Regions from separate parts of the Paenibacillus sp. p3-SID867 genome, predicted to be linked through region 3. Evidence: riboswitches for the same ligand, from Rfam matches in the RefSeq annotation. Region 3 holds a riboswitch; each other region holds the start of a gene.
What was found. A riboswitch is a leader RNA that binds a small molecule or an ion and turns the genes downstream of it on or off. The one in region 3 is predicted to bind ZMP and ZTP.

Region 1 (6,105 bases), on a different contig from region 3:
GTATTCAGATAAATCAGCGGCCCAAAGTATTCGTCCCAGCCCCAAATAAACGAGAAGATCGTAACGGTGATGAGTGCCGGCAGGGTCAGCGGCATGATGATGCGCAGATAAATGCCGAACCAGGAGCAGCCGTCGATTTTCGCTGACTCATCGAGCTCCCGCGGAATGCCGCGGATGAATTGGACAATCAGGAAAATAAAGAAGGCTCCGCCCATGGCTGACGGGACGATCAGCGGCAGATAGGTATTGATCCAGTCGAAGGAATGGAACATCGTATACTGCGGGATGAGCGTGACCTGTCCCGGAAGCATCAGGGTCATGAGCAGGATGGAAAACCATAACCCCTTCAGCGGGAAGGTCAGCCTGGCGAAGCCGAAAGCCACCAGGCTGGCTGAAATGACATGAATGATTGTGGTCGCCACGTTGAGCTTGAGGCTGTTCATAAAGAAGCGTGTAAATGTATACTTGGGCAGTGCCATCCAGCCTTCCGTATAATTTTGCCACAACCATACTTTAGGGAACAGGGTGGGTAGACTGATTTCCGGTGTTGATTTGAAGGAGGCTCCGATCCACCAAAGCACGGGATAAAACATCACGAAACAGAATGCAATCATCACCATATGGACCAGCCAGTTTTGTTTATTATGTGAACCTGTCATTTGCGGCCCTCCGTTTCGGTTTCGTAGAAGACCCAGTATTTGGACGCGACAAAATTAAGCGCCGTGGCGATGCCGATAATAACGAGCAATATCCAGGCCAGGGCCGAGGCGTAGCCCATCTGCAGGGAACCAAAGGCTTTATTGTACAGGAACAGGGCAAACATCTCGGTTGAATTGACCGGTCCTCCATTCGTGACAACAAAAGCCGAAGTGAACATCTGGAATGCGTTGATGATGCCCATGATCAGATTAAACAGGATGACCGGGGACAACATGGGCAGGGTAATCCGGATGAACTTGCGGAGCGGCGAGGCCCCGTCCACGGAGGCGGCCTCATACAGCTCACTTGGGATTTGCTTGAGACCGGCAAGGAAAATAATCATCGATGAACCGAACTGCCAGGCCGTCAGCAGCACCAGGGTGCCGAGGGCGGTGGAGGGGGTGCCGATCCAGTTTTTGGGGGCGATCCCGACCCAAATCACGAGCTGATTAATGAAGCCGTTCAAACCGAAAATATTGCGCCATAGCACGGCCACCGCCAAGCTCCCGCCGATCAGAGAGGGCAGGTAAATGATGGTCCGGTAAAAGGATATGCCCCGGATGTTCCGGTTCAGCAGCAGGGCTACAGCCAGCGCCACCAGCAGTTTCAGCGGCACGGAAGCGATCACGTACAGAAATGTCACCTTCAGCGAATTGAAGAAGAGCCGGTCGTGAGCGATATCCTGGTAGTTCTCAAGTCCGATCCAGCGGGCCGGCTCCAGCAGCGAATACTCGGTGAAGGATAAATAGAAGGACTGGATAATGGGCCACAGCTGTAAAATAAGAAAGCCCAGCAGCCAGGGAGCGATGAACAGGTAGCCGGCTAACGGAGCATTCCAGCGCCCTTTGAGTGTTTTGGCAACCGCTTTCATATTCTTGTCCAGCTTGGCCTTGCCCACCGGCTGTGCCGTTTGTGCATTCATGATTAATCACCTCTCGCCTATTGATAGCTTCCATTGTATCCTGATGAAAATCAGGCCTGTAGGCGAAAGATGCACAAATTCTTTCATTATTGAATGATTAAGGAGTGAGTTCAGGAGAAAGTGAATACATGCCCGATAACAAGGTTGCCTAAGGTCAATCCATCTTGGCATCCCATTAAAGCAAACGGGCAGTTTAGTGGAATATATTATCCATTTATGGGTGATGAATTCCATGCTAAACTATTCTTTTGAATGTTTTACGCTACCAGGACAATTAAATGTTTCAGAAAGGAAGTCCCCTTTGCCCAAGCACATAAAGATCTACGTACTAATACTTATTATTTTCATATTAATAAACGCTGCGATGTACAAACATTTGGAAAACCAATCATCTGTAAAATACAATGATCTCTATTCACTGTATCAGCAGAAGAACGACTCGGCATTTGTCTATTTAGTAAAGCACGCTTCTGAAATGAATCCGTTTGCTGACACTTTAATGGCAATTAGTGAGTCGAAGGAAAATGAAGATCCTGCTAAGATTCGGCAATTGATCGATAAGGCGAAGATCCAAGCGGAAGAAATCGATGAGCAACTGTTAACAATCATTGAATTTAGCGATACCTTCAGAAACAATGCTGTTCCTCAGCTTTCAGTTAATAATACGGCAATGACAACGAATATGCAGCAGGATATGTTTTATCTTGCAACTCAGGCAAGGACATGGCCACCGTTATACCATATAAGCTATTTGTATTGGAAGTCTAATCCTAAAACAATAGACGCCAAGACTAGAGAAACCTTGCGCTCATTGGCGACTGAGCTCCGCGCGTTAAACGAAACGATTACGTCGATTAAGGATGACGCACATCACATGTTTTTCCAAGATCAAATAGAGTCACATAAAGCGGAGATACTACGGCAGTTGAAACCACACCTTGAAAGAATGAAAAAGATCCAAGAGGATTTTACAGGACATAATTCTCTCCAAGAGGACTAAGGATCGTCAACGGTTATGTTTTGATTACTGGCAGGCATGGTTTTCCCAACTAACGGGAGAAGTAGGTCAATTTACAAGGAGCAGTTTGCTGCGGCAGGTGCTCCTTCTTTACTTTAATCCATATATTTACAATGTGAACAAAGATCATGTATATTAAGTATTAAATATCTGGTATGTGTGACTGGCGTAAAAGTGGATTGAACCACGAGGAAGCACATATTTTATATGCCGTACGCCTGGGCAAAGTGTTTGATCTTTTGATCAAGCGCTTTATTTATTTTTCAAGGAATGAAAGGACTGGTAGCGGCGATGAAAATAGCGTTTGTGTTATTCGATGGAATGACAAGCATGGACTTAGCTGGATTTTATGAAGCAGTGACCTGGCTAGCGATCCTGAAAGCGAAGGAAAACGTATCATGGACGTTTTGTGCAGACAGGCCGGAGATCACGGATGACCGGGGGCTTAAAATGAAGTCCGATGCGGTGTTGCCTAATTTAGGTGAATTTGATTTAGTGTTTTTCCCTGGGGGCTTATCAACCAGAACGCTTCGATTTGATGAGGATTTCATGAGCTGGGTTCGGACAGCGGAGCTTGTACCGTATGCGATTTCTATTTGTACTGGGGCTTTGCTAATGGGCGCAGCTGGTTTCCTGAATGGGAAAAGGGCTACTACCAACTCATCAGCATATGATTTACTGGCTCCTTATTGTGCGGAAGTGATTTCTGCTCGTGTTGTGCGTGATGGTAATACGGTAACTGGTGCGGGGGTTACGGCTTCCATCGACTTGGGGCTATACTTGGTCGAAATGTTGACGACCAAGGAGACAGTTCTTCAAGTTCAGCAGAAGATGGAGTATCCATATTATAAAGCAGGTAACTTAAGAGACGTGTATATGCACTATTCTTCAAAAGGAGGATAAGATGATTGTTCGTGTTCTTCAAGCGCATGTCAGCCGGCTGTGCACTTGTTAAAAATCTATAAGAGGAGTACAAATAGTCTTTTCAAGATTATGTAACATAAAATCAAATAGTTTTTTGAATTTGTTAACTCCCTTCATTGCTTTCAAATCACATATGTTTAATGACCACGTCCATGCTATGGAAGTCGTGATGCTTTAGACTTGTTTTTCTTCCGCTCTTTAAAAAAGTGTTGGTAAACTCCGCTCATTCTTCTATGATGAAATTACTTCAAATCGACGATGAGATAAGGAATTATTCGCTTTAGGGGGATGCCTATGGGAAGAAAAGCGTGGTTTTACCGTCAGCTTTTATCGTATATGCCGGTCTTCTTTATCGTGATTTCATTTGTGTTTTTTGTCTTTTTCCAGATGCTCGGGGAACAGTCTCGGCAAGGTGCGATTCAGGCCAATGAGACGATGATTCATCAGGCGATGCGTTCGGTGGACAACTCGCTGAAGGCCATCGATCAGATGCTCGTGCAGGAATTGTTGTTCAACCCCGATATGTCGGGATTTTTCAATCATGAGGATCAGGACAACGTCTATTTGAACATGCAGGCGGTGAAGGCCATGAAGCAGTTCAAGGTGTCCAATCCGCTTGTGGATTCCATGGTGCTCGTGCGGACCCAGGATGAGTTCGTGTTGAGTACTTCGTCCTCGTTCAACTTGCAGGATTATGCGGATTATGACTTTCTCAAGCCTTATTTGGGCCAGGTCAATAGTGAAGCAAAGTGGAGTGCGATGCGGAATTTCCGGGAGTTCAGCTTCAACAGTATGCAGCATGTGGTGACCCTGGTGCGAGATGCACCCTTCGTTACCCATGGGAAAGGCGTTATTGCCGTTAATATCAAGGTGGACGCCATACAAAACATGATTCAGGGCATGGTAAATCCCGATGTTAGTTTCATTCATATGAAGGATACGCAGGGGCAGTCCATGCTCCCCGGTACCTCCATGGCAGAGAGTGGGGAGCTTGTCTCCAAGGCGATTTCGCCTTATACCGGGTGGGTATATGAGGGAGGTCTTACCCAAGGCAGAGTGGTCGGTATCGTCAGCCAGCTGTACAATATCTGGTTTATCGTTGGCTTGCTCATGTGCGTTGCCGGGGTCGTCTGGATCGTAGTGGTTACGCGCCGAAACTATAAGCCGATTGAAGCCATCGTGTCCCGGATTCATAACTATTCACAGTCTAAAACGAGCGCGCTGATCCATAACAGCAAACAGGATGAGTTCGCATTTATCGAATCGGCACTCGAAAGTATGCTGGAACAGGCGAGCAGCTTTCAACAGCAGCATCGGGAGGATTTGCTGCTGCGCAGAGCGTATCTGTTCCAGCAGCTGATGGAGGGGCAGTACCCGTCCCATATGGAGCAGTGGAATGAGCAGCGGGACGTCATGGGACTGCCGGACTTGTCCGAATCACAGATCGTCAATGTCATCGAAATCGATAAATATCCATTGTTCTGCGAGCAGTACCCGCAGCAGGACCAGTATTTGATCAAATTTGCCCTCAAAAGTGTCGTTCAAGAAATTGCAGCCGGGCAGGAAACGAGTGTTTGGACAGAATGGATATCCGCTTCGAAGCTGGGCGTGATGACGATGGCGGACGACCAGGACGCAGCACAGCATGTGGTCACGCTGCTTGAGCAGACCCGCCAGTGGGTGGAGCAGCATCTGAAGCTGACCATAACCGTTGGTATGGGGGAGAAAACAGAGCGATATACGGATATCCCGGACTCCTATGATCAGGCACGCACCGCATTGAAATACAAAATGATCCTCGGTGAGAACCGAATCATTCATTACACCCAAGTATCCGGGGAGGAGCGGGGCCATGCCTTTGATTTCTTGAACCTGATCCGTTCGATGGCTCAATCCTTCCGGCTCGGCAACAGGGATTGGCAGGAGAAATACAATGCCCTCATCCTTAACATTGGACAAAACATGCTGGACCGGGACGGCGTGGTGAACCTGGTGGATTACATGATGTACTCGCTCGGACGTGAGATGTCGTGCATGGCAAAAGAATTTCAGGATTTGTGGCTGACAGAGGGGCAGCCTGCGTTACGGAACGCGCTTCAATCATCCGATACATTGGAGCAGCTGGAACAGGAGTTCGGGGAGGCTTTATCCGCTCTGTACGACAGTATGCTCGCTCTCATGGAGGGCCGGAATCATGCGGACACGATTCAGAAGGTGCGCTTGTTTATGGAGCAGAACTCGAGCAATCCGGATCTGTCTCTCAATTATTTAAGCGAACGCTTCAATATGAACTGGAAGACGCTGAGCAAGCTGTTCCGGGAGGAGACCGGCCAGAAATTCGTGGATTATTTAATTGAGCTGCGGATGAACCATGCCCGGAAGCTGCTCGAGGAGACCATGCTGCCTGTACAAGATATCGCGACCGAAGTTGGGTATTCCAATGCCATCTCGTTTGGCCGGATGTTTAAAAAGCTGATGGGGATGTCACCGGGGGATTACCGTGAGCAGGCTGCTTATAAGCAGCAGAATTACGGGAACTAAC
Region 2 (6,105 bases), on a different contig from region 3:
GATCAGCGCCGCCGGGCGTCCGCTGGCTGCGCCGAGCGCGAACCGTTCCGGTCGGCCAAGCCCGACGCTGGCCAGCCATGTCCTGGAGGATTTGGCCGGGGCGATCGACGGCGTCCTCGACGGCGGCCCTGCCGGGGTGGGCGTCGAGTCGACGGTGGTGCAAGTCGGCGAAGACGGCGCCGTCACGGTGCTCCGCCCGGGCGGCGTCACGGCCGAGCAGCTTGCCGCGGTTGCGGCAAGCGTGCGCATGGACCCGGCGCTGCATCGCGCCGCCGGGGAGGCGGAGAGCCCGGCGCCGCGCTCGCCGGGCATGAAGTACACGCACTACGCACCGAAGGGTGCGATGTGCGTGGTGCAGGGCCCGCGTGCCGACGCGGTGTCGGCACGCATCGCGGCCGAGCTTGAGGCGGCTGCCCGACGCGGGGAGGTGACCGGCGTGCTGTCGTTTGACGAGCACATCGGTCACTACCGCGCGGACGTTGCCGTCTCGCTCGGCAGCCTGGCCGCGCCGGAGGAAGCGGCCCGCCGGCTGTACGCCGGCCTGCGCCGGTTCGATGATGAAGGCGCAACCTTCATCCTGGCCGAAGCGTGCCCGGAGCAGGGCCTCGGAGCAGCCGTCATGAACCGGCTGCTCAAGGCCGCGGGACACCACATCATCGACGTGAATTAAAGCAGCCGCATGAACGCTGTTGGCATCATTTACCCCTTGTCCGCATATGGTGTACAAGACCATGGGACTTGGGGGAATGGGCATGCTGGAGGCGTCTGTCCAATCGGGACAGCTTGCGGCGATTCTGCTGATGGCGGTTGCACTCGGGCTAGACGCATTTTCGCTTGGAATCGGAGTTGGAATGAGAGGCGGTATGCGCTTAGGCCATATGCTGGGCATCAGCTTCATGATCGCGTTGTTTCACATGCTGATGCCGCTGCTGGGCTTATTTGCCGGCCGCTATGTTGGCATGTTACTGGGCCACGTCACAGGGCTTGCTGCCGGCGGGCTGCTGCTTTTACTGGGCGGGCATATGATGTATAACGCCCTGCGGGGCGGAGAGGGACAGCGAATACATCCTACCGCATTTTTAGGCATGCTGCTGTTTTCGCTTAGCGTCAGCATCGACTCCTTCTCGGTAGGCGTTTCCCTCGGAATGTTTGTGGATGATGTGCTGTTAATCGTAATTTCCTTCGGGGTCGTGGGCGGTTTGCTGTCCATTCTCGGTTTGCTGCTTGGCCGTCAGGTAAGCAATAAGCTGGGGGAGTACGGTGAAATGCTGGGCGGACTGATTTTGGTTATCTTTGGCACCATGTTTATTTTTTGACGCAATATTTGTTACAATAACCCCAAAGAACCTACGAACGGGAGGAACGGACCGTGAAAAATATATTGTTTGTCTGCACGGGAAATACCTGCCGCAGTCCAATGGCGGAAGGCATGCTGCGCAAGCTTGCCAAACAACGGGGCATTCCGCTGGAAACGAAGTCCGCCGGTGTCTCGGCCGTGGATGGAATGCCGGTGTCCCATCATGCGGAATCCATCCTGCGAGACCAGGATATCCAGGAACGCTTGGTGTCCAAGCCGTTGACCGCGAACCTTGTAGAATGGGCGGACCTGATTCTGACGCTGACCCAGTCGCATAAGCAGTATGCTATAAGGCAGTTTCCGCACGCCGCAGACAAGATGCACACGCTGAAAGAGTTCGTTGAGGATGACCGCCGGGTGCTGGACGATCTGCGGGAGCAGGATAGTCTGTATGCAGCGCTTGAGCTGGCCAGATCTCTGGGCCACGATGTCAGCGACCGTGACCGGGAGCGTCTGATCGAGCTGCGTCAGCGCATCCCGAGCTTCGATATCTCCGACCCTTTCGGAGGCTCGCGGGAGGAATATGAAGCGACGGCCGCAGAGATACGGACGGCGTTGTTCCGTCTTTTGGACAAGCTGGAAGCGGATCGGCATAACTAAGCCTAGCTTTTAGAGATATGAAGCCTTGCATTGGGCTGAAAAGCCACTTGCCTTTCGCATGGTATTGCTTTAAGATGAAGTTGAAAAACAAATGATCCGGTGTAACTGGCGACGAAGTGGATGAAACCACGATGGAGCATCGGAATATACGGCCGGTCGCCTGGGCAAAGAGCATTTGGAGCACAATACGTGCGCCGACTGCTCTTTTTTCGTCTTTTGCGCCCGATTTGGGTTATAATGAAACAAGCTAAAACGCAAAAGCGAACATACGAGGGGGTTTTTCATAGATGAAAATTGCATTGGGTACGGATCATGCCGGCATTCGTCTGAAAGAGGAGATCATGGAAGTCATTCGGGGTCTTGGCCACGAGGTGGAGGATCTGGGCTGCGGCTGTTCCGATTCCGTGGATTATCCCGATTATGCCCTTCCGGTGTGCGAGAAGGTCGTCTCGGGTGAAGCGGACCGCGGCATTCTGATCTGCGGTACGGGGATCGGCATGAGCATAGCGGCCAACAAGGTGCCTGGCATTCGCTGCGCGCTGACACATGATGTGTTCTCAGCTAAAGCGACGCGCGAGCATAACGACAGCAACGTGATTGCGCTGGGTGAGCGTGTCGTCGGTCCCGGACTTGCTGCCGAAATCGTCAGCGCATGGCTGACGACGGATTTCAGTCATGGCGAGCGCCATGTCGGCCGCGTGAACAAGATCAAGGCCATCGAGGAGCGTTACCTGAAGAATGAATCGCGATAAGTGAACGCGTAATGCAGCTGCGGCTATCGTGATATGGGATTGAAGCATCTTCTGTGAAAAAATCATCGGGAGGACTGTGACATGACGGATATCTCCAAGGTTTCCTTGAACGAACAGACAGCGCGTATTGTCCGCGAACTGGCCAAAGTGGCCGTTTTAGGCCCGGGTAAAGTGCTGGTCATCGGAGCCAGCACCAGTGAAGTAGTTGGGCGCCGAATCGGTACGGGCGGCGCTCTTGAAACGGCGCAGCAACTCCTTCAGGGCATTGCCGAGGCTCAAACGGAATTCGGTTTTGCGGTGGCCTATCAATGCTGTGAGCATCTGAACCGTGCGCTTGTCATGGAACGCGAGCTGCTCGAGCGACTGGGCTTGACGGAAGTGGCGGCAGTTCCCATTCCGGGTGCGGGCGGGTCGATGGCTTCCGCAGCTTACCGCAGCATGAAGGAGCCCTGCCTTGCGGAATCGATTGAAGCCCATGCGGGTGTCGATATCGGCGAGACGCTGATCGGCATGCATTTGCGGAGAGTGGCGGTTCCGTTCCGGCCAACCGAGCGTTATATCGGGGAGGCGCGCGTAACTGCGGCTTATACCCGGCCCAAGCTGATCGGCGGAGAACGTGCGGTGTACCGACTCGAGCAGAGTGATGATTCCACGCTGTGCGATTGATTCGAATGAGAACTCGCTTTTTCAATGATGACTACTTGTAGTTTTTAAATTTGCAAGAAAAAATAACGATGGATTATGGGAGGATATGAACATGATGGAACATTTGCGGAAGAGTGACCCGGCTGTATTGGAAGCGATGGATTTGGAGCTGAAGCGTCAACGTAGCAACATTGAGCTGATTGCCTCTGAGAATATTGTCAGCGAAGCGGTTATGGAAGCAATGGGGACGGTGCTGACGAATAAATATGCGGAAGGCTACCCTGGCAAACGCTATTACGGTGGCTGTGAGCGTGTGGATATCGTGGAAGATATCGCCCGTGACCGCGCCAAAGAATTGTTCGGAGCCGAGCATGCCAACGTTCAGCCGCACTCCGGTGCCCAAGCGAACATGGCGGTATATTTGGCAGCCCTGAAGCCCGGAGATACCGTGCTCGGCATGAACCTGGCCCATGGCGGCCATTTGACTCACGGAAGCCCGGTTAACGCTTCTGGTCTTCTGTACAATTTCGTTGCCTACGGCGTGCAAGAAGACACGTTCCTTATCGATTACGACGAAGTCCGCAAAGCGGCATTCAAGCATCGCCCTCGTCTGATCGTGGCGGGTGCAAGTGCCTATCCTCGCATTATTGATTTTGAAAAGCTTGCTGCCATCGCCAATGACGTAGGCGCGTTGTTCATGGTCGACATGGCTCATATTGCAGGACTCGTTGCAGCAGGTCTTCATCCGAATCCGGTTCCGCATGCCCATTTTGTAACGACAACGACGCATAAGACGCTTCGCGGGCCTCGCGGCGGTATGATTCTGTGCAAAAAAGCTTGGGCGCAAGCGATTGATAAAGCGGTATTCCCCGGCTCCCAAGGCGGCCCGCTCATGCATGTGATTGCTTCCAAAGCCGTTGCGCTTGGCGAAGCCTTGGATCCGTCTTTCAAGACGTATGCAGAGAATGTCGTGAAGAATGCGAAAGTGCTGGCCGATACCCTGATCGAGGAAGGCCTGAACATTGTTTCCGGCGGAACCGATAACCACCTGATGCTGGTGGATACCCGTAATCTGGACATCACCGGCAAAGACGCGGAGAAAGTTCTGGACTCCATCGGGATTACCGTGAACAAGAATGCCATCCCGTTTGATCCGACCAGCCCGTTCGTAACGAGCGGTATCCGTATTGGTACCCCTGCGGTTACTTCCCGCGGTATGGATGAGCAAGCGATGGTTACCATCGCGAAAATTATTGCCATGACTTTGAAGCAGCCGAAAGACGAGGCAACGCTTGAAAAAGCAGGCCGTTTGGTGGCTGAGCTTACAGATCAATACCCTCTCTATGCTGAAATGAAATATTAATCACAGTTTCCTTCGCATAAGAAGCCTATGATAAGAGGACCCCGCCTGATGCAGGTGGGGTCCTCTTAGGAGCTATGAACATTCTGGCCAGATTGCTATGCTCTCATTTTCCCAGTCAGGCCCTTTCGCGGTTAGCATCAATATAGGCGAGAATGGAAAACCTAGGTCTAGGGCAGAAGAAGATCCGATTCCGTTATAAGGTCAAAAACTCATGGAATAAAACATGACCCGTGCAGGTGTCAATTGACTATAGGGAATGATATAATAGACAGGATTTATGGAGCTCACAAATATTTACGCCCATATTGAAATAACATTTGTACTCAAACCGGAGGGACCAGACATGGGAAAATTGGTGATTTGTGATCACCCGTTGATTCAACACAAACTTACATTCATCCGCGATATGCGGACTAACACAAAAGACTTTCGCGAATTGGTAGACGAAGTCGCGACTTTGATGGCTTATGAAATTACGCGGGAGGTTCCTCTTGAATCGATATCCGTGCAGACGCCGGTAGCTGAAACCCAAGGGAAAGTCATTTCCGGCCGCATGCTCGGCTTGGTTCCGATCCTGCGCGCCGGTCTGGGCATGCTGGACGGCGTTGTCAAGCTGCTTCCAGCGGCAAAGGTAGGGCATGTCGGATTGTTCCGTGACCCCGAAACGCTTCAGCCTGTTGAATATTATACGAAGCTTCCAACCGATGTGACGGAACGGGAATTGATCGTCATTGATCCGATGCTCGCGACGGGCGGATCCGCTATCGCTGCTATCGACGTGCTGAAGAAACGCGGCTGCACCCAGATCAAGATGATGAACCTCGTGGCTGCACCGGAAGGTGTGAAGGCTGTCCATGATGCTCACCCGGACGTGGACATTTATGTTGCTGCTCTCGATGAGGGTCTTAACGACCATGGTTACATCGTACCGGGCCTTGGTGATGCAGGGGATCGGCTGTACGGCACGAAATAAGAGTCAAGCCAGTCACTCGTACGTCTTGATATTTGAAAACAAGCAAAGAGGGGTATTTTCAAACATGTCAAAAGTGAAAGTGATGACGATATTTGGGGTCCGCCCCGAAGCCATCAAGATGGCGCCGCTAATTCTAGAGCTTCAACGTCACCCTGAGCATATCGAATCGGTCGTTTGTGTTACTGCGCAGCATCGGCAAATGCTGGATCAGGTGCTGGATGTGTTCAAGATTGTTCCGGATTATGATTTGGATGTCATGAAGGACCGTCAGACGCTCAACGAGATCACCGTGCGCGTCCTGGAGGGTCTTGAGCCTGTTCTGCGTGAAGCCAAGCCGGATATTGTATTGGTGCACGGCGATACGCTGACAACGTTCCTGGCCAGCTATGCAGCCTTTCTGCAGCAGATTCAGGTC
Region 3 (6,105 bases):
GAATAAGCTGCCTTTAGCCTTAATGATGGTCGATATTGACGACTTCCGCGTATATAATACTCTTCATGGTTTATATGGCGGTGATTTATGTTTGCAATGGATAGCCGATGCCTTGAAAATTATTGGCGAACACTATGGAGCGTCTATATCACGCTACGGTGGCGGCACCTTTATCCTGAAGCTGAAAAACGAAAGTCCCGAACGTACCTATGAATTGGCCGAGAAGATACGCCTGGGCGTGCTTGCACTCAGCATTCCCAAGGATCGCTCGGCAGAGGATGGGTTTATGACCGTTAGCGTGGGGGCGGCATGCCTTACACCAGCATCCATGTTAAAGTTCACGGATTTGATTGCGGAGACGGAAAAAGCGATGCATATGGCCAAGAGCAAAGGGAAGAACAGAGTCACGCTGCATGGATGTGATGCGGATTAAACGGTAGATTCGAGTTTGTGTTACCCTCGCTAGTACTAGAATGAAAAAACGATAGTTGACAGCAAAGAAAGCCTGACGCTCTCAATAAGGGAGCCAGCAGGCTTTTTTTGCTGAGAATGATAGAATGGACACTAAGGGTAGATTTAAGATTGGGTATTTGGGGGTGCAGCATGACACAAAATATGCCGGCAAAGGAAGCTCGGGGCAGAAGAAAGCGTACCGTGATTTATGTGTTGGGGGGATTCATTGGAATCCTGTTAATTTATACGCTATATGTGGGCATCACCATTTGGAATTATGCGCAAAGAACAGCCAATATTCCGTCTGATGCAGCCATCGTGCTGGGGGCTGCTGTATGGGAAGGGAAGCCATCCCCTGTTTTTCAGGGACGCATTGATCATGCGCTATGGCTGTATAACCGGCAGTACGTAGACAAGCTGATATTTACAGGCGGACGCAGTTCGGAGGATGAACTTGCCGAATCGGAAGTTGCCAGGCAGTATGCCATCGAGCACGGTGTTCCAGAGAGTGACATCCTTGTCGAGTCGGCTTCGACGATCACGGAGCAGAATCTGCACTTTGCCAATAAGGTAGGAGATTCAGCAGGGCTGTCCTCTTACCTCATTGTAAGTGACCCGCTGCATATGAAGCGGGCGATGATGATGGCGGAAGACATGGGATTGGAAGCCAATCCTTCGCCCACAGCCCGGAGTGCGTATCAGAGCCTGAGAAGCAAAGTTCCTTTTTTAATCAGAGAAGTCTTTTATTACATCGGCTATCAACTGGCTTCACCATTCCGATAATATGTATGCGTTATAAAGCCGGTAAATGGATCGTAAAGGTTGTCCCATAATCGGGTATGCTCTCTACGTTCATCGTACCGCCATGATTATGAATAATGTTCTTGGTAATCATCAGTCCCAGTCCCGTCCCGGTGTCTTTGGTCGTAACAAAGGGCTGTCCCAGGGATTGGATTTGCTCCTGCGTCATGCCAATCCCTTCGTCCTGCACGATGATTTGAACCTCTTGAGCGTTGTGCAAAATGTCCAGGGTAATGGTACCGCCTTGATTCATCGCTTCCATGGCATTTTTCAGCAGATTGATGAACACTTGCTTGAGCTGGTTTACTTCACCCTGGACGAAGACCGGTGCCATCGGATAATGAGGGATGATCTCGATATTTTTGAGGGCTGCTTGAACCTTCATAAGCGTAATGATCTGTTCCATAATGGCAAACACGTCGATGGGTCCGCTGACATGGACACTCTGCGGTTTCGAGAGCACCAGGAGTTCATTGACAATGAGCTCGATGCGTTTGAGCTCCGATTCAATGATTTCAAAATAGAGCTCGTTGCTGCGTTCCGCAGATCGCAGCAATTTTACGAATCCGTTAATCGAAGTTAAAGGATTTCGAATTTCATGGGCAATGCCGGCGGCCAACTGGCCGGCGGTGGTCAGCTTCTCGGATTGCATCACGCGATCTTCTTCCATCTGCTGCTCTGTGATGTCTTTAAAGATTCCGACCGCCGCTTTTTCGCCTTCATAATTTATGGTCAACGTGAATCCCGTGACCATTTTCTCCTGCCCGTCCAGACAGCGTATCAGATAATCGACGCTTCCGATCTCTCCGCTCTCGGCATATTTTGCCCTGCGTTTCATCAGTTTGTTATGGTACGATGCGTCGACTACCACGTCGGTTGAAATCCCGAGGACGTCGCGGGGATGCGCAGCATTAACAAGTCTGAGCGCGGCAGAATTAACATAGTGGACAATACCCTTTTTTGTGATGAGTACGGAGAGGGGAAGCCCATCCAGCAGCTGCAGAAACGAATTTTCCTTCTCGTTGAGTTTCTGTTCTTTCCGCTCCAGCTGTTTCATGAGCTGTCTCAACAAGGTTCGATCTTCAAACTGTACCAAGTAGCCACGGAAACTCTGCGCCAGCTCCTCCTTAACGCTGATACGTAAACTGAGGTGTACTTCACGATCGGATGGATGGTGGTAAACATATTCAAACTGGGTTATGGATTGCTGTTGATCTTGAGTGGCTCTTGTGTTCCAAACCACTTGATTCAATAAGGCGCGGATGCTGCTATCTTCTTGTGACGCCCCGGCAGTTAACTCCTGCTGTGAATATCCCAATAGATCACTTAGTGCCGAATTGACCTTAAGAATCGAACCATCAAGCGATATCAATGCCATTCCGATTACGGCTTGTTCAAAGGCAAAATCATGATTGGGGTTGGAATAGGGCAGCACAGCAAGTCTCCTTTCAAATATCTGACAGGAATGAATTTATCCATATTATATGTTGGACCCTATCATTCATCAATCCTTTAAAGCGATAGATCTTTAACGAAATTTCTCGTTTTGGCGATAAATCCATCCCAAGAAGTGGCTTTCGCAATCGCTGAAGGATGCTATCGATATGCTGAAGTCTAAATCCTAATGTCGCCTTACGGTGATATTGCAATTAACGGGAAGATTAAGTATGATTTAAATAACAATGTATAGGTTTATGTGTAACTGGCGTAGCATGGGGGACCATGAGGGAGCACATAGATGACGACGGCCGTACGCCTGGGCAGAGGTAAGGGAAGCTTATTTCCCTTACCTCTTTATTATTTTCTGCTTTTTTATAAGTCTCTGAAACTACGAAAAGGGGATAAAACAACGATGTTAAAAACGAAGAAAATACTGCTGCTAGGTTCGGGAGAACTCGGAAAAGAAGTCGTGATTGAGGCCCAGAGACTGGGTGTTGAAACCGTAGCGGTCGATCGTTATGCCGACGCTCCTGCCATGCATGTTGCCGATCACAGCCATGTCCTCGATATGCTGGATGGGGAGAAATTACGCGCAATCATCGAGCTGGAGAAGCCGGACCTGATCGTACCCGAAATCGAGGCGCTCGCTACTTCGGAGCTGGTTAGACTGGAGGAAGAGGGGTACCGGGTTATTCCTACTGCCAGAGCTGCGAAGCTTACGATGGATCGTGAAGGGATTCGCCGGTTGGCTTCCGAGGAGTTGGGACTGCCTACTGCAGGCTATCGATTTGCCGATACTTATGAGGAATTTAAACAGGCTGTCCTGGATATGGGCTTTCCGTGCGTGATTAAACCGCTGATGAGTTCCTCAGGCAAAGGCCAGAGTGTATGCCGCTGCGAAGGGGATATCGAGTCCTGCTGGAACATCGCGATGGAAGGCGGCCGCGTGCAGAACGGCAGAGTGATCATTGAGGAATTCATTACGTTCCAGTCAGAGATCACGCTTTTGACCGTTCGCTCCGTCAATGGAACAAGCTTCTGTGCGCCAATCGGTCATATTCAGGAGAGCGGGGACTATATCGAATCCTGGCAGCCGCACAACATGTCCGATGAGCAAATGGAGGAAGCTAAATATATTGCAAGGACGATTACCGACGAGCTTGGCGGATATGGTTTGTTTGGTGTTGAATTGTTCCTTGCTGCGGATAAAGTGTATTTTAGCGAGGTGTCTCCGCGACCGCATGATACCGGCTTGGTTACGCTGGTGACGCAAAATTTATCTGAATTCGCGCTTCACGTCCGTGCCATTCTTGGTTTTCCGATCCCGGAGATCGAATTAATAACGCCTGGAGCCAGCCGTCCGCTGAAAGCGGCGCGAGAGCTGGAGAACTACACAATTACCGGTGCCGAGCAAGCACTGGCTGTTCCGAATACGCAGCTGCGCATTTTTGGGAAACCGGTGACCAAGGTTGGAAGACGGGTCGCAGTTGCGTTGTCAACCGCCGGCACAGTAGAGGAAGCGCGTTCGCGTGCGAAGCAGGCTTTGGATGAGCTTGCTATTGAGGAAGCCTAATCATTACCGATTCTTAGGGTGGTGCATCCATAATCTTCTGAAAAAAAGGTCAACCGATTAACTGGTTGATCTTTTTCATTGAAATGATTTCGCGGATCAAAATCCGGTATGAACTGTTCTGACCATAGTGACTTAGTTTTGTTAGTGGTTTTGATGATAAATATGCAGAAATTTATGTTCTTTCATGATAAGATACACAAGAATACAAACGACCCTCACCCATTATAATGTTTTCAAGGTGCTGCTCTATAGGCACAGTTTATAGCGTTATATTATCTAATAAATATATAGAGGAACGTTTATGACGGCATAGGAGAATCTACATGAGAGACATGACGCAAGGAAGTCCGATCAAGCTGATCATCATGTTTACGATCCCGCTTTTGATCGGAAATATTTTTCAACAATTTTATAATATGGCGGATACCCTGATTGTGGGGCGCACCATTGGTGTGAACGCACTTGCGGCCGTTGGCTCGACGGGCAGTATTTTGTTTTTTGTCATTGGCTTTGCCCAAGGCTTGACCGCAGGTTTATCCATCATAACGGCCCAGCGTTTTGGCGCGAAGGATATCGCGGGCGTTCGCAAAAGCGTGGGAACGAGTATATGGATTAGCCTTGTATTCACGGTTTTTCTGACCATTGTGAGTGTCATATTCACGAGGCCTGTCCTCGTCATGATGAACACGCCGGCAGAAATCCTGGATGATGCTTATTCGTACTTAATCGTCATTAATTGGGGTGTTGGGGCAGCCGTCCTGTTCAACTTGCTGGCGAACTTGCTCAGAGCGCTTGGGGACAGCCGGACACCGCTTCTATTCTTGGTGGTCGCAAGCATTCTGAATATCGTACTCGATCTGTTATTTATTCTCGTATTCAAGATGGGAGTAGCCGGAGCAGGGCTTGCCACGGTGGTATCGCAGCTATTCTCCTGCCTGCTCTGCTTGTTATACATTCATAAAAAGGTTCCGCTTCTGCAGTTCAAGAATGCTGATTGGTCCATCGATTGGACATTTATACACCGGCATATGTGGGTCGGTTTCCCGATGGGCTTCCAAGCCTCCATCATTGCAATCGGTGCCATCATTCTTCAGATTACGCTTAACGGACTTGGGGCAACAGCCGTAGCCGCATATACTGCTGCTCAGAAGATTGACATGCTCGCTACGCAGCCCATGAGTTCCTTTGGCATTACGATGGCGACTTTTGCGGCCCAGAACTTCGGTGCGAATCGCATAGACCGAATTAAGCTTGGAGTTAAACAATGTATATGGGTCTCGGGATCTTTCAGCATCGCCGTGGGGTTGCTGGTTATATTCGCGGGTCCTGCAGCCGTCAGCCTCTTTGTCGGTCAAGGACAGGAAGAATTGCTGTCCCTTAGCAGGCTGTATTTCTTATCGAACGGAAGCACCTATTTGCTTCTCTCGCTGCTGTTCATCTACCGCTTCACGCTGCAGGGACTGGGACAGAGCTTTATCCCAACCGTAGCCGGCATCATGGAACTGATCATGCGGGTATTGGCTGCCATCTTCCTGACCGCGCAGATCGGGTTCCTCGGCGCAAGTCTGGCGAACCCGCTGGCTTGGCTCGGAGCCGTCATCCCACTCGGCATTGCCTACTACCTGAGCATCAAAAGGTTAGGCACGCCTGCTAATCCCGTCTCCATACCGGCCCAGGCGTAAGGATTTTATACAATCGAGTTCAGAACGAATCATGACTTAACGAACAGAAATCACTCTGTTGTTCAAGAGCCATGCATTCGTTCTTTTTTTTGCCTCAAAGCAGCGTGTAAATGATGCATTCCAAATTTGGATGGGCCGCGGTAAGATCACATTAGA
Region 4 (6,105 bases), on a different contig from region 3:
TTATCGAATATAGGTTGCATTAATGACACGCCCTTGACTACTCATTATTCGTTCACGTATAGCAAAAATGACAATGATCGTTACCGGTAGATTTGCTGCTCCGCACATCATACCGATTTTCCAGAATGAATCAACTTCCAACAACGCTGCCGCTAATGCCGATAAAGACCCTGCACCAATGTACATGGCGGAGCTGTTTAAAGACATAACAGTGCCCCTTGATTATAGCGGTATCTTTTTTCTCATGATGGGTGAGGCTTTATCTCATGCGTTTGCTAATGATTACGGCGATTACGGATTCCATATCATTCTTCCGCTTGTCTATGCTGCGCTTGGCATCGCTTCCTGGGCGTTGCGTCAGAAAAGCCGCAGACTTTAATGGCATAAAGAGATTAGAGGCGATATGATAATGTTCTATAACGTTGATTGAAGTAGTAGAACTAGCTGGTTTACGTGCCAATGATACCGCTGATTAGCGGTATACTTTAACTATAATTAGGTATTATCTGTCTATTCCATTATTTCTTTGATACCCTGTTAAATATGTGATGGTAACACCGAGGAGGTAGCGAATCATGGTTGAGAAAATGCACGTCGACGAAAAGGAACTTGATGAAGCGCTCGTTCGTCGTCTGCTTGTTGCACAGTTTCCCCATTGGGCGGATCTATCCCTGCGACGGATCGAGCCGGCTGGCACAGTGAACGCCATCTTTCGGCTAGGCAACGAATATTTAGTTCGGCTCTCGCGGCGGGAAGGGCCTACGACACCAGAAAGTCCCGAGTTTACTTGGCTGCCTAAGCTTGCTCCATTGGTTCCGCTGGAAGCTCCTGTACCAGTCGCTCTAGGGCACCCGAATAGCGAATATCCGTGGTTTTGGTATATACACACATGGGTTGAGGGCGAGACGGTGCCGATAGAGGAGATTGACGCGATTCAGGCAGCTCGTGATCTTTCGGAGTTCGTTGCAGCGCTGCAACAAATCGATTCATCGGGTGGGCCACAGGGACGCGGCATTCCTTTGGCTCAAAGGGATGAGGGGTTCCGATACTGTTTGGCACAGTTCGATGGCGATGTTGCTGCGGTGTCTGATGTGTGGGAATCGGCACTTGCCGCGCCTCCGTGGAGCGGCCCACCAGTTTGGCATCACGGCGACCTTGACATGCGTAACTGGCTTGTGCGAAATAAACGAATCACCGGTGTGATTGATTGGGATACAATGGGCGTTGGCGATCCTGCATGCGATGTCATGGTCGCATGGAAGTTACACTCGCCGGCAGCACGTGACGCGTTCCGCAATTATCTACCTACGGATGACGCTACATGGGCAAGAGCCCGCGGATGGGTCGTATCGCAGGCGGTGGCAGTGTTGGCTTACTACACGCCAGAAAACAATCCAGTTCTGTACCATGAGGCAAAATCCTGGCTCGACCTAGTATTGTCAGAATGATGCTTGATAATCTTGCTGTTAAGTATCAATGGTGTCATAGAGATCGAATCCGATAGTTGAATAATTATAAAGGCAAATCGAGTAGGAGGGGGCGACTAACCCCCGTCTTCTCACACCACCGTACATGCGGGTCCGCATACGGCGGTTCCAAAAGGTTAACAAAGCTCCAGATAACGAGTAAGTAAATTTATCAGCCCTTTCGCTTCCTAATAGGAGTTCGGAAGGGCGTTGTTCGTGTTGCGGGACATTTCCTAAGCACCTCTACGGGAGTTGGCCATCTTGGACGCTGCCCATTCGGGCACACCCAGTGCCCGGAGCTCCCGGAGGCGGGTGCGTACCCGTTTCCATTGTTTCCACAAGCACATTCGCAGGCGCCTGCGAATCCACTGGTCGAATCTCTCACAGTGGTTCTTGGCAGAAGCTATCCGGAAATAGCCCATCCAGCCCATGAGCCTGATTGTGTAGTTATGTTATGAGTTAGGAAATTCAGATTATTAAGTTAGCGGACAATACTGAAGGCGAAATATGAAGCTTACAAAGTCTGAGCTCGTGGAGTTGTTAATCCAATCAGAGCAATACATTGCTCAGAACAATAGGCTCTGGTTGAAAAATGAATTCGAAAAATACCAATAAATAAGCATAAGCAAACACAAAAGGGAGCCTGTGCTTGCTTATGCTTTCAATTATCCTTTCTGTCTTTCTCTAACGGGAAACGATAGCGTAGGAGCTGCATTTGCGGAACCTTTTTTGGTTTGTTGAAGCAACGGGTGGGATTGTTCATTACTGTGCTTAGAACAGGCCACAAGAATTCTGATTAGTCTATCTAAGTTCGAATATTTTGAAAAATGTTGTTGATCTCAATCGTTCGCCAGTCTTATAATAAATAGTAAACATATGGGATGCGTAACTGGCGAGAACGTAGATTACTACGGGGGAGCGCATCCGTCAAATAAGCCGTTCGCCTGGGCAAAGCATTTGGTTGATTTTTAACCAAATGCTTTTCTATTTTTCGAGGAGAGTGCTGGGATGGGAGCAGTGAAAAAAGTAGCGGTGCTGGTGTATGAGCAAGTGGATGCATTGGACGTAACGGGACCATTCGACGCGTTCGCGGTGGCGAGTAACTGGGGACAGGACTTTCTGGTCTATACGGTCGCTCTGGAATCAAAAACGCCGATTAGGACAATTAGCGGCTTGACGATTCTTCCGGAATTCGCTGCTTCAGAGTGTCCGACGCCAGACATCCTGATCGTTCCGGGAGGCTGGGGAGCACGCAAGGAGATGCATAATGAGAAGTTAACCGATTGGATCAAAGAAACCTCCCAGTGTGCTTCATTTACTCTGTCCGTATGTACGGGGGCATTGCTGCTCGCCAAGGCCGGACTTCTCGAAGGACTACGTGTGACCACCAATATACGGGCGATGGATTTACTTATTGAGGCCGCGCCGGCGAGCGCGACGCTGATAGAGAACGTCCGATACGTGGACAATGGCCGAATCATTACATCGGCTGGTGTTACGGCAGGCATAGATGCAGCGCTACATCTTATCGCAAAGCTTCACGGGGAGGAACGGGCGATCGATACTGCGTCGAGGCTGGAGCATGACTGGAGACGAGAGCCTTCCGAATCGCTGGCTATCCTTAGGGCAACATATGAAGATGTGGACGGTATTCGCTCCCTTTTTATCGACGCAGCGCAATGGATTCATTCGGTTCATGGCTTCTGGCAATGGCGTGTAGAAAGCTTCGAACGCGAGATTGTCGATGCATTTGTCCGTGATAATGAAGTGTTCGTCGCTGTTCTAAGGAATGAACTTGTCGGGTGTCTCTCCGTCCACTGGGTATACGAGGAAATATGGGGAGAGCAATTTCACGAGGACGCGGGGTATGTTCATCGGTTATGCGTCTCACACAAACGGAAGGGAGAAGGAATTGGCCGTGAACTCATTCGCTACGCGGAAAGTTATGTTCGGGCCAATGGAAAAAGCCGGCTTCGTCTCGACTGTATGGCCGACAACCCAAGACTAAATTCATACTACGTAAATCTAGGATTCGTGTTGCAGGGTCGCTTTGACGCGGGCTCCTGGAGCGCGCACTTGTATGAGAGGGAGATCATCGCAAAAGCATAAACCATTTCCATTCGAAAAAACCATTTAAACCAAACCGTACCTTTCCATGATGAAGATGATGTTATAAAATGTAAATATTACTCTGAGGTATCGGCGAGCGCATGAAGAAATAAATGATAGTTAAATACACGGGAGGCGATTCCATTGGTAACAAAATAAAATGAGAAAATCGATATGCGAACTCGAGCCCCAAATTAGCATGCAGATTTTCTCTTAGCCGTTGCAAATAAAATTTAGAGGAGAATTTGACATGCTAAATAAAATAAGAGAATCAATCTATTACCTAACGAACCAAAACAATAAGGAAAGACCGACGCTAGGACTCGTTTGCGGAGACAAATACAGCCTGGTTATCGATGGCGGAAATTCGGTTCAGCACGCACGGGACTTCTTGCGTGAAATCGGGAAATTAAACGTACCTCCGATAAAATATTTGGTCATTACGCATGCGCATTGGGATCATTTTCTAGGGATGAACGAATTTGAAGCAACAATTATAGTTAATACCCGAACGAATGAAATCATTCAGGAATGGCGCGGGTTTTCGTTTGACGATCGTTCTCTCAAAGAATATGCAGATGCCAAAAAGATCGATTCACTATGTGTGGAGATCATCAGGAGTGAAATACCGGATAGAGACACATTCCAGTTAACTTCGCCGGATATCATTTTTGAGGAATCCCTTCATATCGACTTAGGATATAAAGTTTGTGTTCTTGAAACCATTCGAAGCACGCATACGGAAGACTCAACCATCGTATATATTCCGGATGAAAAGGTCCTTTTTCTGGGGGATAGTGCATATGGCACAACGAAAAATTCTTTGTATCATTTTAAGCAATCTCTGTTATTGCCTATGATCGAGGATATTCGGAAATATGACGCCACTCACTTCCTGCTGGGGCATGAATCCATTTGTGACACGGCGGAGATGGATCTGTATTGGAAAGAGCTCATCTCAACGAGCAATGCAGTGACATCCGCATCTATGGAGAAGGCGGTAGAGGCTTTTGAAAGGGAGCACAACCGAAAACCCTCTGAAGATGAACTCTTTTTCTTAAAAGCATTCGTGAATGATCAGATATTAAAATCGCAATACGAACAAGCGGAAAAATAAAAGAGGCAGCTGACTATATTTATTAGACAGGATTCATTTGTGAGTTTTATAATCTTCGAAGAATGCTCAGAGAGGCAAATGACCCAGCTTAAGATAAGGTTATCTCAAGCTGGGTCGATTTTTTTATTCTTTTGAAAGAAGGGATTCAAGAATCGTTTGGTCATCCGGTACTTACAAGAATCAGATGCGGAAGAATATCTTCATACTTAGGAGAACAAAAATGATATTAGAACTTAATAAACAGGATTTTTATAAAATACGGCATATCACCGATCAGTGTCAAACGTTGAAGTCAGGGCGATCGTTAATGGGAATAACCCGGGCAGAGTTTATGTTGATGATTTAACGGAACCAACTGCATCATTGGTTTGGATCCAGGGCCAAAAAGGTTTTCAGATTGTCGGCAATGTGCAAAGCCAATCTTTTCTAGCGGATTTAGAAGGATACATGAGGCAACATATCGAACCCAAACTAAAGAAGTTAAACATTCATTCGGTTGAGATTGGTGCGGAGATGAATATTTGGGCTGAAGAAAGCTGAGTATGTTAGTGGAGAAATAAATATTCAACCAAAAGAAATTAAAAAAGCCAAGTATATTCAATTAAATGAATCTAATATAGACCAATACATAACCTGTCCGCAACAAAAATCTCGTACGCTCGATGCGATGAAAGAAAAGTGTTTTGTTCCGTATGAAACGCGGGAAGTAAATCCAGCATATAACTTATTGTCTAGGTTATACAATGATTAATAAACTTGGATTTGTTAAGCTAACAGGAAACGATAGTTGAATAAAGCAGAGAAGGCAGCTGGTCAGAGCGATCAGCTGTCTTGTTAAGCTAACGGGTAGGTTAATGCAAAAAAGAATATTCGGGTAGCTTAGGGTAATTAATTTAATTATTAAACTAATGGAATCTGTCAGGCGAAGGAGGTACCATGTGAGTTCTATTCAAACCGTTATTAAAGAGCTAAAGTTGAACGTCTTGATTATAGAAGATGTTCCAGATTCATTTAGTTCACTCGTATACAAGCTTACTCTTGTTAACGGGGAAATTGTATATGTAAAAATCCCATATAACAAAGATAAACTATTTCGTGAATTTCAGGTACTTGAAACGTTGAAGGGAGTGATTCCTATTCCTAAGGTTTTGGACATTTGGTTTGGGGATGAAAGCACTACTGGAGCATTGCTGCTTTCTGCTATTGAAGGTACGCCTAGTATAGAAGATATGGATGAGAAACTTTCTTTTCAAATCGGTGTGTATCATGCAATGCTACATGAAGTAAAAACTCCAGGATACGGTTACCATACGACAAAGGGATTCAAGTTAGTTGACCAAAATAATTGGAGACTACATATCAGAAAAAATTTTGAAAAGTGGAAAGAGCCATGCAAGGAGATCCTCAATCCAG

Region 1: it holds a riboswitch for ZMP and ZTP, as region 3 does, so the genes downstream of both, M4D81_RS11270 (DJ-1/PfpI family protein) here and purT (phosphoribosylglycinamide formyltransferase 2) in region 3, are expected to answer to the same signal.
Region 2: it holds a riboswitch for ZMP and ZTP, as region 3 does, so the genes downstream of both, rpiB (ribose 5-phosphate isomerase B) here and purT (phosphoribosylglycinamide formyltransferase 2) in region 3, are expected to answer to the same signal.
Region 4: it holds a riboswitch for ZMP and ZTP, as region 3 does, so the genes downstream of both, M4D81_RS32525 (GNAT family N-acetyltransferase) here and purT (phosphoribosylglycinamide formyltransferase 2) in region 3, are expected to answer to the same signal.

The regions. Positions count from the first base shown of each region.
Region 1 is NZ_JAMBDM010000004.1:464,993-471,097, reverse strand. It holds gene M4D81_RS11285 (carbohydrate ABC transporter permease) at 1-659, opposite strand, end outside; gene M4D81_RS11280 (carbohydrate ABC transporter permease) at 656-1,621, opposite strand; gene M4D81_RS11275 (hypothetical protein) at 1,854-2,621, shown strand; ZMP/ZTP riboswitch at 2,789-2,870, shown strand; gene M4D81_RS11270 (DJ-1/PfpI family protein) at 2,931-3,542, shown strand; gene M4D81_RS11265 (helix-turn-helix domain-containing protein) at 3,858-6,104, shown strand.
Region 2 is NZ_JAMBDM010000016.1:11,902-18,006, reverse strand. It holds gene M4D81_RS26465 (L-threonylcarbamoyladenylate synthase) at 1-670, shown strand, start outside; gene M4D81_RS26460 (manganese efflux pump MntP) at 753-1,316, shown strand; gene M4D81_RS26455 (low molecular weight protein arginine phosphatase) at 1,370-1,957, shown strand; ZMP/ZTP riboswitch at 2,049-2,130, shown strand; gene rpiB (ribose 5-phosphate isomerase B) at 2,245-2,709, shown strand; gene M4D81_RS26445 (TIGR01440 family protein) at 2,791-3,375, shown strand; gene M4D81_RS26440 (serine hydroxymethyltransferase) at 3,467-4,717, shown strand; gene upp (uracil phosphoribosyltransferase) at 5,061-5,690, shown strand; gene wecB (non-hydrolyzing UDP-N-acetylglucosamine 2-epimerase) at 5,755-6,105, shown strand, end outside.
Region 3 is NZ_JAMBDM010000003.1:536,512-542,616, forward strand. It holds gene M4D81_RS08695 (diguanylate cyclase domain-containing protein) at 1-433, shown strand, start outside; gene M4D81_RS08700 (YdcF family protein) at 604-1,236, shown strand; gene M4D81_RS08705 (PAS domain-containing sensor histidine kinase) at 1,247-2,689, opposite strand; ZMP/ZTP riboswitch at 2,943-3,023, shown strand; gene purT (phosphoribosylglycinamide formyltransferase 2) at 3,107-4,267, shown strand; gene M4D81_RS08715 (MATE family efflux transporter) at 4,591-5,949, shown strand.
Region 4 is NZ_JAMBDM010000031.1:17,351-23,455, forward strand. It holds partial or broken gene M4D81_RS32510 (DoxX family protein) at 224-379, shown strand; gene M4D81_RS32515 (aminoglycoside phosphotransferase family protein) at 576-1,448, shown strand; partial or broken gene M4D81_RS32520 (group II intron maturase-specific domain-containing protein) at 1,655-1,900, opposite strand; ZMP/ZTP riboswitch at 2,342-2,423, shown strand; gene M4D81_RS32525 (GNAT family N-acetyltransferase) at 2,475-3,575, shown strand; gene M4D81_RS32530 (MBL fold metallo-hydrolase) at 3,826-4,692, shown strand; gene M4D81_RS32535 (hypothetical protein) at 4,969-5,232, shown strand; partial or broken gene M4D81_RS32540 (DNA mismatch repair protein MutT) at 5,225-5,443, shown strand; gene M4D81_RS32545 (phosphotransferase family protein) at 5,631-6,105, shown strand, end outside.